4 regions of the Bradyrhizobium sp. CCGUVB1N3 genome follow, and region 2 is predicted to be linked to each of the others. Evidence: predicted binding sites of a transcription regulator. Region 2 holds the regulator's gene; each other region holds the start of a gene.

Region 1 (4,370 bases), 4.0 Mb from region 2:
TCGCAAGCTGTTGCTGGCGGGCGTCGCAGCCGCGGCGCTGGCCGGCGCGAGCTGGTACGGCTGGGACTACTGGACGGTCGGCCGCTACCTCGTCTCCACCGATGACGCCTATGTGAAGGCGGACAACACCACCATCGCGCCCAAGGTCAGCGGCTACCTCGTCGCGGTCGCGGTCGCCGATAACGAGCAAGTGAAGGCGGGCCAGGTGCTGGCCCGGATCGACGACCGCGACTTCAAGGTCGCGCTCGATCAGGCCGGCGCCGACGTTGCGGCCGCCAGCGCCACCATCACGAGCAAGGAGGCGCAGCTCGAGGTTCAGCAGGCGGTGATCGCGGCGGCCAAGGCGACGATCGACGTCGACACCGCAACCAAGACCTTCGCGAGCCAAGAGAACAAGCGCTACACGGACCTCGCCGCGACGGGCTTCGGCAGCGTGCAGAACGCGCAGCAGGCGCAGGCGCGCGATGCCGGTGCGAACGCCGCCATCCAACGTGACACCGCCAATCTCACCTCGGCCCTCAAGCAGGTCGATCTGTTGAAAGCCGAGATTGTGCAGGCCAGGGCCGCTCTCGCCCGCGCGGAGGCCGTGCAGCGCCAGGCCGAGCTCAATCTTGGCTACACCACGGTCGTCTCCCCGATCGACGGCGTGGTCGGCAACCGCACCCTTCGCCTCGGCCAGTTCGTGCAGGCCGGCACGCAGTTGATGTCGATCGTACCGACCGACGGCGCCTATGTGGTCGCCAACTTCAAGGAGACCCAGCTCACCCACGTGCATGCCGGCCAGACAGTCGACATCGAGGTCGACATGTTCCCGGGCCAGGTCGTGCACGGCCATGTCGATTCGATCGCACCCGCAAGCGGTCAGGAGTTCGCGCTGCTGCCGCCCGACAACGCCACCGGCAATTTCACCAAGGTGGTGCAGCGCATCCCCGTCAGGATCGCGCTGGATGCCGAGAACGCGCCGTCGATCGCGCTGCGTCCGGGCATGTCCGTGATCCCGACGATTGCGACGCGCTCCAGCGCGCCTGCCGCGCTGGCAGTGACTGCACCCAAGGCAAATCAGACCAAGGCAAACCAGACCTCCGGAGGGTCGCGCCATGTCCAACAGCCTCACAATCCCCGCGCCCGCACGCTCGATTCCGGCCGCGACGCCTGATCGCGTCGTCGCCGATCCGAACCGCGCCAGCGCCACGATCTGGATCGCCGTCTTCGCGGCGATGATCGGCGCCTTCATGGCGATCCTGAACATCCAGATCACCAACGCCTCGCTGCTCAATATCGAGGGCGGCATCGGCACCGGCGTCGACAACGGCTCCTGGATCTCGACGTCCTATCTGATCGGCGAGATCATCGTGATCCCGCTCACCGACTATTTGTCGCGCGTGTTCTCGTTCCGTAACATCATCCTGAGCTTTGCGACGCTGTTTGCGGCATTCTCCGTCGCATGCGCCTTCACCCACGACCTGCCCTCGATGATCGCGATGCGCGGCTTGCAGGGCTTCTTCGGCGGCGTGCTGATCCCGATGGCCTTCACGCTCGTCTTCACCAGGCTGCCGAAAGGTCAGCAACCGATTGGGCTTGCGATGTTCTCGCTCGCGGTGACCTTCGCGCCCGCGATCGGCCCGACCATCGGCGGCTATCTCACCGAGAATTACGGCTGGCAGACCATCTTCTTCGTCAACGTCGTGCCGACCGCGGTCATGGTGACGACGCTGTTCTTCACGCTGGAGCGCCAGCCGCTTCAGCTAGGCCTGCTGCGCGAAGGCGACTGGTTCGGCATCGCCACCATGGCGGTCGGCCTCGCCTCGCTCCAGGCCGTGCTCGAGGAAGGCAACAAGGACGACTGGTTCGGCTCGCCCTTCATCGTGCGACTTGCCATTGTCGCGGCCGTCAGCCTCGCACTGTTCATCTACAATGAGCTGGTCGTGGAAAAGCCGCTTCTGCGCCTGCGGCTGCTGACGCAATGGAATTTCGGCGTCGGCACGATCGCCTCGGTATTCCTCGGCTTCGCCCTGTTCGGCTCGGTCTATCTGCTGCCCGCCTATCTCGGCCAGGTGCAGGGCTACAATGCCGAGCAGATCGGCAACGTGCTGGCCTGGACCGGCCTGCCGCAGCTTCTGCTGATTCCGCTGGTGCCGAAGCTGATGCAGCGCTTCGACGCTCGCTATATCGCGACCGTCGGCCTGCTGCTGTTCGCCACGAGCTCCTTCATGAACATCATGATGTCGCTCGATTATGCGGGCGATCAGTTCCTCGCGCCCAACGTCGTGCGGGCTGTCGGCCAGGCGCTGACGCTGGCGCCGCTCTCCGCGCTCAGCCTCGGCAGCGTCGCGCCGCAAGACGCGGCCGCCGCCTCCGGCATCTCCAACATGATGCGCAACCTCGGCGGCGCGATCGGCACCGCGGTGCTCGCGACCATCGTCACCAAGCGCGAGCAGTTCCACTCCAACGTCATCGGGCAGTCGGTCACACTCGGTCGCGAAGAGGTCCGCGGACGCATCGCGCAGCTCACGAACTATTTCACCGCACATGGCGTGCCGGACCCGAACGCCGCACACGAGCAGGCCATCATCGCGCTCGGCAAGCTGGTGAAACGCCAGGCGCTGGTGATGGGCTTTTCCGACACATTCGCCGTGATCGGCGTGGTGCTGGTGGTGGCCGCGATCGCCGTGCTGCTGACGCGACAGGTCAAGGCAGCGGGCGGGCCGGCGCATTAGGCTTCGACCATCCTGTTTTTTTGAGCGGCCGTCACGCTTGACGGCCGCCACTTTTTGTGTTCTTTCTTTGTTCCATTCAAGCATAAGTTGTAACACGAGTTAATTTCATGATGAGTGATATGCACAGCGAAAGCGGGCCGGCCCAGCTCGTGTTTCATGATGACGAAGATACGCCGGAAGAATTTGTGATCGAGTTGCTGCGCCGGGTTTTCGGCAAGTCGGAGCGTGAAGCGCTCGCGCTGATGACCCGGATTGAGCAGGAGGAAAAGGCCGGCTGCGGCCCCTACCCGCGCTCCGTCGCCGATGCACTGCTCAAATCCGCGCTGCAGCACATTCAATTTGCAGGTCACGGCCTGCGGATCACGCTCGAGCCGGTCAAGACGACTTGCGAGCTTTGCGGCAAGCCCGAGGCGCAGACCGACGTGCGACTCGGGAGCCGTACGATCTGGCTGTGCAACGAATGCATGCGAGCGGCAGGCAACCCCGGCAATGAGCCGGAAGAAGAGGAGTTCGAATATGCCTGCGAGGTACTGGACCGGCAATTCGCCGGCGTTCCACGCAGCAAGCTCGTGACCACGGTCCGCCAGTTTCCGGGACACATGCGCGCAGACATCCAGGCGGCCGTCGATCGGCTGTTCGCCTCCGCGATCCGGCTGTTCGGCATCAACGACGAGCAACGCTACGAGACGCTGTCGATAGCACGGCTTCTGCGCGACGGTCGCCATGCGCAGGCGATTGCGCCGCTCCAGTATTTCGATCTCGACATTGGCGAGAAGAATCCGGTCAAGTGCCTCGACAACGGGCTGTGGCTTTGCACGCAGGGCGATCTCCGCTACGCGGTGCTGCTCTGCGCGCATCGCGAATACAGCCGTGAGAGCGGAATCCGGATCGAAATCGCCGTGCCCTCGGGTGCCGCGGGCGCGGCCCTCGTCCAGCGATGCTTCGGCGAGCTGGAGCAGGCCGTGCAGGCCGCACGCACCTATCGTGGCAAGATCCTCTCGCTCGACGCCGACAGCGATTATCGCGGCCGCTCGCGCGGCATCACCGTGCATCGCCTGCCGCCGGTGGCACGCGACGAGGTGATCCTGCCGGAGCAGACCTTGCGGCTGCTTGATCGCAACGTCCTGAGATTCGTCGGCACCCGCGATCAATTGCGCCGGCTCGGCCAGTCGACGCGCAAGGGCATTTTGCTGTACGGCCCCCCCGGCACCGGCAAGACGCACACGATCCGCTATCTCGCGACGCACTTGCCCGGGCATACGACCCTGATCATCACCGCCGAGCAGATGGGCCTTCTCGGCGCCTATATGAGCCTGGCGCGGCTTCTCCAGCCCTCGATGGTGGTGATCGAGGATGTCGATCTCATCGCCCGCGACCGCGATGAGATGGGACCGTGCGAGGAATCCCTCCTGAACAAATTGCTCAACGAGATGGACGGGCTGAAGGAGGACGCGGACATCCTGTTCGTCCTGACCACCAACCGGCCGGAGGACCTCGAAGGTGCGCTCGCCGGCCGGCCCGGCCGCATCGACCAGGCGATCGAAGTGCCTCTCCCCGACGAAATCGGCCGCAGCAAGCTGGTTCGGCTCTACGGCAAGGGGCTGCCGCTCGATGACGCCATCGTCACCGAGGCGGCGCGGCGCAGCGAGGGCA
Region 2 (4,370 bases):
GCTGCGTCACCAGCACGTAGTTGCCGTCGGGGAATTCGATCGCATCATGATGACGATCGGGAATGTGCGGATCGACCTTGCCGAACTTGCCGACGCGCGAGTTGACGGTGCGCGTCCAGATCCAGCGATTGTCGTAGCGGACGTTGTCGGCGAAGGCGAGCTCGGTGCCGGGCAGAAGGCAGACGGCAACCGAGAGATCACGCTCCGACGCAAATCCACGCGTCGAGGTGCCGCGGAAGGTTGTCGTGACGATCGTCTCGCCGACTTGAGCGGGGCGGGTCGCAACGGCATGCAGGCTGTAGTCACACATCGGAGTGCTCCTCATGCGAGATAGCAGGTCCGCGCCCCCCGGAGGCGCAGGCCTCTATCAGAGTGGAAGCCTCCGAGTGTATCGCGTTTGTGGGCAAATCTGCGGCTCGTCTGCGCGTTGCCCGATCACTTTATCTTTCCCGGCTAACGAGGAACAAAGCCTCCCGCCGTGACTCTATCTTGGTTCACACCATTCACTCACGCGAGCTTTCATCAGCGGCCGGCGGGAGCCGAGTACCCCGAATAGGGCCAGCTCGCCTGCGCCGCAGGTGCGATCGCATTGTTGGCATTGCGGAATGGCGCACTGGTCGCTACCTGCTCCGTCTTGCGAACGGGATGGTGGTGTTGCGCTGCGTCGCTTGCGGATGCCGATCCCGCGATCAAGGCCGCCGTGATCACGCTCAAAATCATCTGTCGCATGGGTTTTTCCTCTGCATCGTGCACAGCGCTCTCGCGCCTGCGATGCTTGAGGATCTAGCTCCGCGCAGGTGTGGGGATAATCGCACCCGAAGTGAAAACACTATCCCGCCGGAGCGGACAATCCGTCCGCCCGTGTTGCTGCGCGATAGCCGGCGATCTGCCGGGCCATCAGTACTTCCGGTACAGCCCGATCAGCTTGCCCTGAATCTTCACCCGGTTCGGCGGCAGGATGCGCACCTCATAGGCGGTGTTGGCGGGCTCCAGCGCGATCGACGCACCGCGCCGGCGGAAGCGCTTGAGCGTCGCTTCCTCGTCGTCGATCAGCGCCACCACGATATCGCCGGTATCAGCGGTCTCGTTGCGCTGGATCAGCGCCATGTCGCCATCCAGGATGCCGGCGTCGACCATCGAATCGCCGCGCACCTCGAGCGCGTAGTGCTCGCCGGAGCCGAGCATGTCCGGAGGCACGCTGATGGTGTGGCTGCGGGTCTGCAATGCCTCGATTGGCGTGCCGGCCGCGATCCGTCCCATCACGGGCACGGCGACCGGACGCTCGCCGTCATCAACCGGAGCGCTTGCGCCCCGCACCTTGCCGAGATTGCCTTCGATGACGCTGGGCGTGAAGCCGCGGCGGCCTGCGCCTGCGGCCTGAAGCTCGGGCAGCTTGATGACCTCGATGGCGCGCGCGCGGTTGGGCAGGCGGCGGATGAAGCCGCGCTCTTCCAGCGCGGTGATCAGGCGGTGGATGCCCGACTTCGAGCGCAGATCGAGCGCGTCCTTCATCTCGTCGAAGGAGGGCGGCACGCCGCTTTCCTTGAGGCGCTCACTGATGAACCGCAGAAGCTCGTATTGTTTGCGCGTTAACATCTCGACCAAATCCCCCGGTTGATGTCGTTCGATTCCGAGACGTCAGATTCAGCAGAAGCCGCTAGATGCTCGAAACAAATCATGAACGGACACTATATGTTCGATATGTGTTCCGCAACCACTTAATTTTTGGTGAACGCGGCGAAGTTCGCGCCACGCGCGAATCAGATCGCACTTACAAGGGTAGCCGCAACACCTCGCAAGGCGTGCCTGCGTCCGCCTTCGGCGCAAACGGCGCGCGCACGAGAAGTGCCTGTGCGGCAGCAAGATTCGCAAGCAGCGAGGAGTCCTGGTGGTTGACGGGAACGGCGACGAGCGTGCCGTCCTCGCGCTCCTCGAGCCGGGCGCGCAGATAGTCCTCGCGGACGTCGTTGGGCCCGACGTCGCGCCCGAGCACGGCGCGCTCGCGACGGTGATGAACGCGCGAGCGGCCAGCAAGCGCGCGAATCAACGGCACCATGAACAGGAAGCCGCAGACATAGGACGAGACCGGATTGCCGGGCAGGCCGATCACCCGCATCGCGCCGAGACGGCCGTGCATCATCGGCTTGCCGGGCCGCATCGCGATCTTCCAGAACGCCATTTCGAAGCCTTCGGCCTGGAGCGCCGGCCGGACCAGATCGTGGTCGCCGACCGAGGCTCCGCCGGTCGTGATCAGGATGTCGGCACCGCTTTCGCGGGCCCGGCGGATGCCGGCGGTGGTCGCCGCAACGGTATCGGCGGCAATGCCGAGATCGACCGTTTCGGCGCCCTCGGCCCGCGCCAGCGCATGCAGGGCGTAGCCGTTGGAAAAGACGATCTGGCCCATGCCGGGCGTGGAGCCGGGCATGACGAGCTCATCGCCCGTCGCGAGAATCGCGACCCTGGGCCGGCGGCGGACGGCAAGCTCCGGATGGTTCATGCCGGCGGCAAGCGACAAGTCGCGTTCGGTGAGCCTGCTTCCCTTCCTCAGGAGCACGTCGCCCTCGCGGAAATCGACGCCGGCGGGGCGGATGTGCCGTCCGGCAATCGCGGCCTCCTTGATCGCGACGTGCTTGCCGTCAGCGACCGTGTCCTCCTGGATCACCACCGCATCCGCGCCATCGGGCACCACGCCGCCCGTGAAGATCCGCACTGCCTCTCCCGCGCCGACCGTTCCCGCAAACGGCCGCCCGGCCGCGACCTCGCCGATCACGGTGAGCTCTGCGCCCACCTTCGCCGCATCGGCCGCACGCACCGCATAGCCATCCATGGCCGACATTGCCTGTGGCGGCTGCGTCCGCCGCGCCGCGACATCGCGGGCCAGCACGCGATGGTAGGCTGCATCCAGCGCGACCATCTCGTCCGCCACGGGCTCGACGCCCGCGAGCACCGCAGCGAGCGCGTCGGAAACCGGCATCAGGGCCACGGGCTGAACTCCTGCTGGGCAAATCGAACGAGAGAGTTGCGTTGCGTTCTAGCCGAGAGCAGGCGTCGTGGCAAAAGGGGGATTGCGAAGGTGGAGATGAATTATCTCTCGCGGAGAAGGCCGCCGGGATGCCCATTGGGACAATATCGCGCCGTCCTGCTTCCGGCTCAGAGTTGCTGCGCGCCACCGCACGCAGGCGCGTCAGGAGACGTCCGGGAGAACGCTGATGGCAGAGACTTCAAAGCTGTCGGTCGAGAAGGCGCTCGAGAAGCTGCGCGGCGATGAGCCGCCGAAGTCGAGGAGCGCAAAGCTTGACGAGGAGATCGAAGCGCTCAAGGAGAAGACGAGCCGCATGCGCGCGCAACGGCAGCGTCTCGATCGGCCTCAACCCAAGCGCAGTTGAATGCGCCTAGCGCGGTCGCCGCGCGATCGTCTCGAAGACGAGAAAGACCGGAATGACGGTGGCCAGACAGGCCACGGCGACGACTAGGCTCACGGCTAGCATCAGGTGGCTCCCGTTTCATTGTCCGGATCGACGTCGGGCGCCTTCAGGCTGTGATCCATCTCGGGCAACGGGTCGCCCTGCGACTTCAGATCCGCCGCCTTGCTGACCAGCTTGGCGGAGAGCTGCGAGTTCGACGTCGACTTGGCGAATTTGAGAAGGATCGAGGCTTGCTTGTTGAAGTAGGTCTTGCCCAACACGATCACGCGTCCGTTGTAGAGAAACCCAACGGCCATATGACTCCCGACGCGCTGATCCGTTCCGGGAACTCTGTACAAAAATGCACAGAGCGAGTTGGTTCCATAATTCACTTGAAAAGTTCCAGGAGTGGGCCGGAACCAGATGCCGAGCGGCCGCAGCAAAGCGGCCGTGCTCTCAGAGTCCCAGTGCCTTCAGCGCCTCGCCGACGTCGCGAGGCGACGTCACGTGAACCGCGGTCAGCCCTCGCGCCCGCGCGCCTTCGACGTTTTCCGCGAGATCGTCGAAGAACTCGATTCGCTTCGCCGGCACGCCGATCGCGGCGACGACATGGTCGAAGGCTTCCGCGTCGGGTTTGCGTAGGCCGATGCTGGAGGACAGATAAAGCTCGCGGAAATGACCGAGCAAATCGGCGTACTCCTTCGAAAAATATTTCACGTGCGGCCGGTTGGTGTTGGAGAAGGCGTAGAGCGGCACGTGCTTCGCAGCGCGCGGCAACAGGTTTGCGATGCCGGGCATCTCGCCCGCGAAGATCGCATTCCACCCCTCCAGGAACTGCGCGTCGGAAATCTCGATCCCGAGCGAGCGCCGCAGCGAGTCGAAATAGGCCTCGTCGCTGATCTTGCCCATCTCATGCAGCCGATAGGCTTCGCTGTCCCGCACGTAGCGCGCGATGATGGCCTGCGG
Region 3 (4,370 bases), 600 kb from region 2:
TCGCGCAGGTCGCCGATGCCTTCGATCTTCTTTTCCTTGACCAGCTCGGCGATGCGCTCGACCATCGTCGCCTTGTTCACCTGATATGGAATCTCGGTGACAATGATCGCCTCGCGATCCTTGCGGATGGTCTCGAATTCGACCTTGCCGCGCATCACGATCGAGCCGCGGCCAAGGTGGTAGGCGCTGCGGATACCCTGGCGCCCGAGGATCACGCCGCCGGTCGGAAAATCCGGCCCCGGCACGATGTTGATGAGTTCGTCGATGGTCAGCGCGGGATTGTCGATCAACGCGACGCAGGCGTCGATGACCTCGCCGAGATTGTGCGGCGGGATGTTGGTCGCCATGCCGACGGCGATGCCGCCGGCGCCGTTGACGAGAAGGTTCGGGAACTTGGCCGGAAGAACCGACGGCTCAGTCTCGTTGTTGTCGTAGTTCGGCTGGAAATCGACGGTATCTTTGTCGATGTCGGCCAGCAGAGCCAGCGCCGCTTTGGTCAGGCGTGCTTCGGTATAACGATAGGCGGCCGGAGGATCGCCGTCGACCGAGCCGAAATTGCCCTGGCCGTCGATAAGCGGCACGCGCATCGAGAAGTCCTGCGCCATGCGGACCATGGCGTCATAGATCGACTGGTCGCCGTGCGGGTGATACTTACCGATGACGTCGCCGACCACGCGGGCGGATTTGACGTACTTCTTGTCCGGCGTGTGCCCCTGCTCGTTCATCGAGTACAGGATGCGGCGATGCACCGGCTTCAGACCGTCGCGGGCATCGGGTAGAGCACGCGCCACGATCACGCTCATGGCGTAGTCGAGATACGACTTCTTCATCTCCTCGAAGATGGAGACGGGGCGAATATCCGAGCGCTCCGGCTCGTCGCCGGGCTTCTTGTTGTCGTCGTCGGCCAAGGGGGAATCCGGTGAGTTTTTATCTGGGAATCATATAGCGCATCGAGGGTCTGATAACCACCCTGGCAAGCCCATGGGAAGCGCTTTTTCCGCTCATTTTTCCAATAACTTACGGGCCCTGCGAAGACCCTTTCCGGGCGGCGGGAACAGGCCGGATGGAACCCCGCCCTACGAGCCGAAAATCACGTGATGCATGATGCGTCCCGGCAGCAGCGTGAACAGCCCCGCGATCACCAGCGCGCCGGTGAACAGGAAGATCATCGACCACCGGTGAGCGGCGATGCGATGGGTGTGCGCCCGCCACACCGCGAGCGGCAACATCACGAGCGTGAAGATCGAGAGCAGATGAATCGGACCGAACGGCCCCACCAGCCGGATCTGGTGGATCCAGAACGACGACGCAGCCACGAGGGCCATCAGCGCCACCCAGATCCAGCCGACGGTCTGGTGCGGCAGCGTGCCCTTGGGGGCCGCGAACTGGACGACGCCGAGCACGAAGGCAGTCATCGCCGCAAAGGCGTGGAGCGGGATGGCTGGAGCTGCGTCGAGCAGCGGCGCGAGGGTCATGGCTGACGCGTCCCAATGATGGCGCCCGAGTATCAGGCGCAAGCGATGTAAGTAGCATTAACATTAACTTAATACCATTCACATCGCCGGGCGTCCAATCCCTTGAGACCCAACATGAGGCGAACGCGCAAGATGCGAGCTCCGCCAGTCGGTTGATCGGAAATGCTGTCGTTCCGCGCGAAGCGGCGCGACGTCAGAACGGGATGTCGTCGTCCATGTCGCTGTTGCGGCCACCGCCCGTGGCGACCGCGCGGCGCGGCGCGCTGCTCACCGGGCTGCTGGAGCCGAAATCGCCGCCCGGCTCCTCGCCGAAGCTGCCGCCTCCCCCGCCACCGCGGCCGTCGAGCATGGTGAGGGTTGAGTTGAAGCCCTGAAGCACGACCTCGGTCGAGTACTTTTCGACACCGCTCTGGTCGGTCCATTTGCGAGTCTGGAGCGCACCCTCGACGTAAATCTTGGCGCCCTTCTTCAGGTACTGTTCGGCGACCTTGCAGAGCCCTTCATTGAAGATCACGACGCGATGCCACTCGGTCTTTTCCTTGCGCTCGCCGGTCGCCTTGTCCCGCCAGGTCTCCGACGTCGCAACACTCAGATTGGCAATCGGCCGCCCGTCCTGGGTGCGGCGGATCTCCGGATCCTTGCCGAGATTTCCGACCAGAATGACCTTGTTGACGCTTCCCGCCATTGCCGCTCTCCACTCCAAACTGCCAAATTGTTCGAAAAAGCCGGAGCCGTGCCAAAACCGCTCGCTGCCGCCTGCTGAGGGACCCTATACGCTCGCGCACGTTACCGAGCCCGCGGTCCCGCAGGTTATCCCCACATATAGCACCGGGCGCGGCAGTGTTCCAGCTTTGTTCCACAGGGCGGTGACGGGATACGCCCGCAACATGGGGTTGCATGTCCAGGAAATCATCGGAACCGCATGGAACTTTTTCGGGTTCCCGCGGACGGGAATACCGCTTAACATTCATTAACTTAGGAACCGCTCACTTCACTCGCGACTGTTGCCTTTTGGAGACGGACTCTACCCCCAAATCAGACTAGGCTCGGCGCAACATCAATTCATTGGGCGTCGCGCCTGATTGACCGCTTCGGGGACTAAAGAAAGAAGCGGCACAGCCGGAGGGACTGAATAATGAAGAAGATTTTGGTGGGTGCAGTTGGTGCGGTTGCGTTGAGCCTGTCGGCTCCGGCGAGCGCGGCAGATATGGCAGCGCGTCCATACGTGAAGGCCCCGCCCCCGATGGTCGCCGCAATCTACGATTGGAGCGGCTTCTACATCGGCATCAACGGCGGCGGTGGCTCGACCCACAAATGCTGGGACTTCCTGGACAGCACCGGCGCGGTGACTGGTGTTGTGGGCAGTCTTGTGGGTGAAGGCTGCCACAATGCGACCGGCGGCACGATCGGCGGCCAGATCGGCTATCGCTGGCAGTCCGGCCAGTGGGTGTTCGGCGTCGAAGGCCAGGGCAACTGGGCCGATTTCAGGGGAGATAACGTCAGCCTCGCCTTCCCGACGGACCGCAACCGCTCGCGCATCGATGCCTTCGGCCTGATCACCGGCCAGGTCGGCTACGCCTGGAACAACGTGCTCTTCTACGTGAAGGGCGGCGGCGCGGTCGTCGGCGACAAGTACGACGTTTTTGTCGCGCCCGGCATCGTCGGTGCCGGCACCCTGCTCGGTTCGGCCAGCGAAACCCGTTGGGGTGGCACGGTGGGGGCCGGCCTGGAATTCGGCTTTGCGCCGAACTGGTCGGTTGGTGTCGAGTACGACCACATCTTCCTGGGCAACCGCACCATTGGCTTCACGACGCCCGGCGGCCTGACATTCGGCGCCGACCGAATCAGCCAGAACGTCGATATGGGCCTTGTCCGCCTGAACTATCGCTGGGGCGGCCCGCTGATCGCGAAGTACTGATCTTCGCCAAAACTCTTCCTGTCGAAAAGGCCGGCCTTGCGCCGGCCTTTTTGCTGCGTGGATCCAGCCGGCGTGAATAGGTCAGCCATCCTCACGCTTTTTCCCTGTGGTGTGGTATCTCGGGCACACAACTTGCGGCTTCACTGGTGTAAGCACGGCATCAGTTGGACCTGTGCGTCCGATGTCCTTCCTGCGCACGGAAGGCAAAAACAGAAACTGGGACTGGGATTAAAGAAGATGAAGAAGGTTTTGTTGGCTTCGGCCAGCTTGTTCGCACTCAGCGCGTTCGCCCCGGCCATGGCCGCCGATCTGGCGGCCCGCCCCTACACCAAGGCCCCGGTGGCCGCAGCGGCGGTCTATAACTGGACCGGCTTCTACCTCGGTGGTTTCGGCGGCTACGCTTGGGAAAACACCTCCACTGACCCGAAGATGAAGGGCGGTTTCGCCGGCGGCACCGTTGGCTACAACTGGCAGGCCAGCAACATCGTGTTCGGTCTCGAGGCCGATGGCGGCTGGGCTGACGTCAACGCCACGGCCGGCACCCCCGGCGTGCTCGCTGTGACCAGCCGGATCAATTCGCTGGGGACAGTGCGCGGTCGCGTCGGCGTGGCGTTCGACCAGGTCCTGCTCTACGGCACCGGCGGCTTTGCCTGGATCAACAACAAGCTGACCACCGACGTCCTCGGCGTGACCGCTTCGGACAGCCAGTTCCACACGGGCTGGACGGTCGGCGCGGGCGTCGAAGCCTTCTTCGCTCCGCAGTGGTCGGTGAAGGGCGAGTACCTCTATCGTAGCCTCGGCAGCGAGAACTACTTCGCCGGCACCGTTTCGTCCGGCACGCTGAACCTCCACAGCGTCCAGGTCGGCGTGAACTATCACTTCGGCGGCCCAGTGGTCGCGAAGTACTGAGCTTCGGCAGACCATCAATTTTCGACTGAAGGCCGGCCTCGCGCCGGCCTTTTTGTTTGGTCCAGAGG
Region 4 (4,370 bases), 3.8 Mb from region 2:
CAGCACCTCTTCCACGGCTGGGCTCAGGCGATGGATCTCGTCGATGAAGAGCACGTCGCGCTCTTCGAGATTGGTCAGAAGCGCGGCGAGATCGCCGGCCTTGGCGATCACGGGGCCGCTTGTGGCGCGAAAGCCGACGCCGAGTTCGCGCGCCACGATCTGCGCCAGCGTGGTCTTGCCGAGGCCCGGCGGCCCCACGAACAGCACGTGATCCAGCGCCTCGCCGCGCTTGCGCGCCGCGTCGATGAAGATCGACAGATTCTTGCGCGCCTGCTGCTGGCCGACGAATTCGGTGAGCGATTGCGGGCGCAGCGCCGTATCGCCGACATCGTCGCTACGGCGCTCGGGGGTGACGATGCGGGAGGGGGTGTTCACTCGTTGCCTCGCCGGTATTTGTTCGGCAGCAGCTCGCCGATGCTGACGACCTTCGGCTCGCGGCCGTTGTCGGGAACGATGACCCGCGCCTTGGCGTCGTAATCGTGGATCAGCTCGCGGCAGATGCCGCAGGGTGAGACGACGGCGATATCGCCAGGCTCGTCAGGCTTGGGGTGGCGCACGGCGACGATGGTCTCGATGCCGCGGTCACCGGTCTCGGTGATGGCGCGTCCGATCGCGATCGCCTCGGCGCAGACCGCGATGCGGCCGATATAGGCGTCGATGTTCACGCCGGTGACGATGCGGCCGTCGCGCGTGCGCATCGCCGCCCCCACCTCCTGCCAGTCGTTGCGATAACGTTGGCTGATCGCTGCTGTCGCGGCGGCGATGAGTTCCTTGTCTTCGTTGCTCAGCATGGCGGAAAATGCGTTCCTTCGTCAGTCAGCGGCCGGGCAGGATAGTCTATTTCGACAATTCTTTCAGACCCAGGCGAATGAGCTGCGCGGTTTCCGCATTCTCGCCGGCATTGCGTGACGCCGTGGCGATGGCGGCCGCCGCCTGCGGCTGGCCGTAGCCGAGATTGACCAGCGCGGAGATCGCGTCCGCGACGGGCCGCGGAGCGCGCTGGTCGTCGACGGTGCCGGCAAGATGCACCACTGCCGGGTCGACATTGGCAAAAGCCGGTGCCTTGTCCTTCAACTCGGTGACGATGCGCTCGGCGACCTTGGGGCCGACGCCCGGCGTGCGCGACACCGCAGCCTTGTCGCGCAGCGCAATCGCATTCGCAAGATCGGAAGGCTGCAGCGTACCGAGCACTGCGAGCGCGACCTTGGCGCCGACGCCCTGCACGGTCTGGAGCAGGCGAAACCATTCGCGCTCCTGGTCGGTGCGAAAGCCGAACAATTTGATCTGGTCCTCGCGGACATAGGTCTCGATCGCGAGCACCGCGGCTTCACCCGGCGACGGCAGATGCTGCAGCGTGCGCGTCGAGCAATGCACCTGGTAGCCGACGCCGCCGACGTCGAGGATGACGAAATCCTCGCCGTAGGAATCGATCAGGCCCTTGAGCTTGCCGATCATACGCCCACCACCTTCAGCCGCAGGGCGGCGCTTTGGCGGTGATGGGCGTGGGTGATGGCGATGGCGAGGGCGTCGGCGGCGTCCGCCGACGGCGGCTCGGCCTTGGGCAGCAGGATCTTCAGCATCACTGCGATCTGGTTCTTGTCGGCGTGACCGGCGCCGACCACGGTCTTCTTGACCTGGTTGGGCGCGTATTCGGCCACCGAAATGCCGAACATTGCGGGCGCCAGCATGGCGACGCCGCGGGCTTGGCCGAGCTTCAGGGTCGCGACACCGTCCTTGTTGACGAAGGTCTGCTCGACGGCGGCTTCCATCGGCTTGTGGTGGGAGAGCACGGCAGCGAGCCCCTCATGGATCGCGAGCAACCGGCTCGACAGCGGCAGGCCCTCCGGCGGTTCCACCGAGCCGCAGGCGACGTAGACGAGGCGATTGCCGTCGGCCTCGATCACGCCCCAACCGGTGCGGCGCAGGCCGGGGTCGATGCCGAGGATGCGGACGGGATGACGAATCGGGAGCGCGGTCATGGGCCAGTGATAGCGGCTGGCTGCTGTGGGGGAAACAGAAACGGAACGAAAATCCCCGGGGAAGTATGGTCTCGTGCCCCGGGCGCAGCGCAGTGCGCAGCAGTGCGCTGCTGAACCGGGGCCCATGTTGCCGCCGGCACAAGAAGCGCCGCCGTGGGTCCCGGCCCTGCACCGCAGCGTTTCACGCAGCGGTGCGTCCGGGACACGAGAGCGCGCCCTACCCGCCCATCTTCGCCATCAGCGCGTCCGAAATCTCGAAGTTGGCGTAGACGTTCTGGACGTCGTCGTGCTCGTTGAGCAGGTCCATCAGCTTGAGCAGCTTCTCGCCGGTCTCGTCGTCGACGGCGACCGTGTTCTGCGGCTTCCAGATCAGCGCGGCCTTGCGCGGCTCGCCGAACTTCGCCTCGAGCGCCTTGGCCACATCGCGGTAGCTTTCGGTCGAGGCGTAGATCTCGTGGCCGTTCTCGCCCGAGATGACGTCATCGGCGCCGGCCTCGATCGCGGCATCGAGCATCGCATCGTCGGAAGCGACGCTGCGGTCATATTCGATGATGCCGGTGCGATCGAACATGAAGGACACCGAGCCGGTTTCGCCGAGATTTCCGCCGGATTTGGTGAAGAAAGAGCGGATGTCGGAGGCCGCGCGGTTGCGGTTGTCGGTCAGCGCCTCGACGATGACGGCGACGCCGCCGGGGCCATAACCCTCGTAGCGGATCTCGTCATAGTTCTCGCCGTCACTGCCGAGCGCCTTCTTGATCGCGCGCTCGATATTGTCCTTCGGCATGTTCTCCTGGCGCGCCGCGATCACGGCCGCGCGCAGGCGCGGGTTCATGTTGGGATCGGGTGTGCCGAGCTTGGCCGCGACGGTGATTTCGCGGGCCAGCTTGCCGAAGAGCTTCGATTTCTGCGCATCCTGCCGCCCCTTGCGGTGCATGATGTTCTTGAATTGGGAATGTCCGGCCATGCGTGGTCTCTTGAGGAATCGTCAGCCAAGGTCAGGGCAAGCTGAGGGATCAAAGCGCGGGCCTTATAGGCCGCGACACCCCCGGAATGAAAGGGCATACTTGGAGGTATTATCGTAGGGATAAACACTCACCGTCAGGCACCTGTTAACCCTGACTTCATTTCGGGATGTGAAAATATCCCCATCCCGTCTCCCGACAAGAGTGACCTGATGGCCCTCGGACTACTTCGGAAGCGTCTGCCGGAACAGGCCACGCCCGCAGCTCTCCCGCAGGCGGCCCAAGCCGTCGCCGAGCCCGTTGCCGCACCGGAGGGCGATTCGGCCAAGGAAATTCTCGAGCTTCTGGAACTCGAGCTCGGCGCGATGATCCGCCAGCTCGAGCGCGCCGCCGAATCCGTCGCCGGCGGCGCGGAGGCAACCGCCAACACGCTCGCGACCATCCGCGAGCGCACCGACGCGCTCACGGGACGCAGCAGCGCCGCGCAATCGACCGCCACCACCTTTGCCAACGCGGCAGAGAAATTCACCCAGTCGGCGCAGGGCATCGGCGCCCAGGTCCGCGAGGCCGGCAAGCTCGCCGATGCTGCCAGCGCCGCCGCACAGGAGGCCCGCGCCAATGTCGACCGCCTGCGCGAATCCTCCGCCGCGATCGGCAACGTCGTCAACCTGATCGCTCAGATCGCGCGCCAGACCACGCTGCTCGCGCTGAACTCGACCATCGAGGCAGCACGCGCGGGCGCGGCCGGAAAAGGCTTTGCCGTCGTTGCGACCGAGGTGAAGGCACTTGCGGTGCAGACCCAAGGCGCGACCGAGGAAATCACCAAGAAGATCGAGGCGCTGCAAAAGGACGCGGCAGGTTCGGCGGAAGCCGTGCACCGCATCTCACAGGCGATCGAGGCGATCCGCCCGGTGTTCGACACCGTCAACGGCGCGGTCGCCGAACAGACCGCGACCACCAGCGAGGTCTCCGGCAACGCGGCAACCGCATCCCAATTCATCGTATCCGTCGGCGACAGCGCCGCCGAGATCGATGCCGCCACCAAGGCGGCGGAAGCTCATGGCGAAAGCGTCTCCAGCGCCGGCAAAGCGGTCACGACGTTCGCGCAGAAGCTGAAATCGCGCTGCGCGGTGCTGCTCAGGCAGAGTGATAGCGACGATCGTCGCAAGACCGAGCGGCTGCCCTGCCATCTCAAGCTCGAGATCAAGGGCGCGACAATGCCGGTCTACGAGATTGCGATGGACGGCGTCTTGATCGGCGGCGCGGACGCAGCAAAGCTCGCATCGCACGAAGCCATCGACGGCCTGCTCCAGGATGTCGGCGCCTGCCGCCTGCGCGTCACCGAGCAGTCCAAGGCCGGTGCGCGGGCGCAGTTCGTATCCCCCAATGCCGAGCTGCGCGGGAAAATTGAAGACAAGCTCTGGTCGAT

The links. The regulator LexA, encoded in region 2, represses DNA repair genes until DNA is damaged. The targets are predictions, from matches to a motif close to TGTTCNNNNTGTGTTCNG.
Region 1: the regulator LexA is predicted to act here: its motif matches at 2,775-2,792, upstream of NLM33_RS26995 (ATP-dependent Clp protease adaptor ClpS).
Region 3: the regulator LexA is predicted to act here: its motif matches at 2,317-2,334, upstream of NLM33_RS04855 (single-stranded DNA-binding protein).
Region 4: the regulator LexA is predicted to act here: its motif matches at 2,010-2,027, upstream of ruvC (crossover junction endodeoxyribonuclease RuvC).

Annotation. Positions count from the first base shown of each region.
Region 1 is NZ_JANADR010000001.1:5,652,586-5,656,955, forward strand. Features, by position in the region: gene NLM33_RS26985 (HlyD family secretion protein) at 1-1,156, shown strand, start outside; gene NLM33_RS26990 (DHA2 family efflux MFS transporter permease subunit) at 1,098-2,717, shown strand; gene NLM33_RS26995 (ATP-dependent Clp protease adaptor ClpS) at 2,825-4,370, shown strand, end outside.
Region 2 is NZ_JANADR010000001.1:1,636,201-1,640,570, reverse strand. Features, by position in the region: gene NLM33_RS07765 (hypothetical protein) at 1-310, opposite strand, end outside; gene NLM33_RS07760 (hypothetical protein) at 523-729, opposite strand; gene lexA (transcriptional repressor LexA) at 898-1,596, opposite strand; gene glp (gephyrin-like molybdotransferase Glp) at 1,772-2,983, opposite strand; gene NLM33_RS07745 (hypothetical protein) at 3,210-3,386, shown strand; gene NLM33_RS07740 (hypothetical protein) at 3,488-3,721, opposite strand; gene NLM33_RS07735 (HAD-IA family hydrolase) at 3,861-4,370, opposite strand, start outside.
Region 3 is NZ_JANADR010000001.1:1,031,589-1,035,958, reverse strand. Features, by position in the region: gene gyrA (DNA gyrase subunit A) at 1-908, opposite strand, end outside; gene NLM33_RS04860 (DUF2306 domain-containing protein) at 1,077-1,475, opposite strand; gene NLM33_RS04855 (single-stranded DNA-binding protein) at 1,669-2,160, opposite strand; gene NLM33_RS04850 (outer membrane protein) at 2,611-3,393, shown strand; gene NLM33_RS04845 (outer membrane protein) at 3,631-4,302, shown strand.
Region 4 is NZ_JANADR010000001.1:5,407,705-5,412,074, forward strand. Features, by position in the region: gene ruvB (Holliday junction branch migration DNA helicase RuvB) at 1-375, opposite strand, end outside; gene NLM33_RS25800 (cytidine deaminase) at 372-791, opposite strand; gene ruvA (Holliday junction branch migration protein RuvA) at 838-1,455, opposite strand; gene ruvC (crossover junction endodeoxyribonuclease RuvC) at 1,452-1,979, opposite strand; gene NLM33_RS25815 (YebC/PmpR family DNA-binding transcriptional regulator) at 2,197-2,943, opposite strand; gene NLM33_RS25820 (methyl-accepting chemotaxis protein) at 3,154-4,370, shown strand, end outside.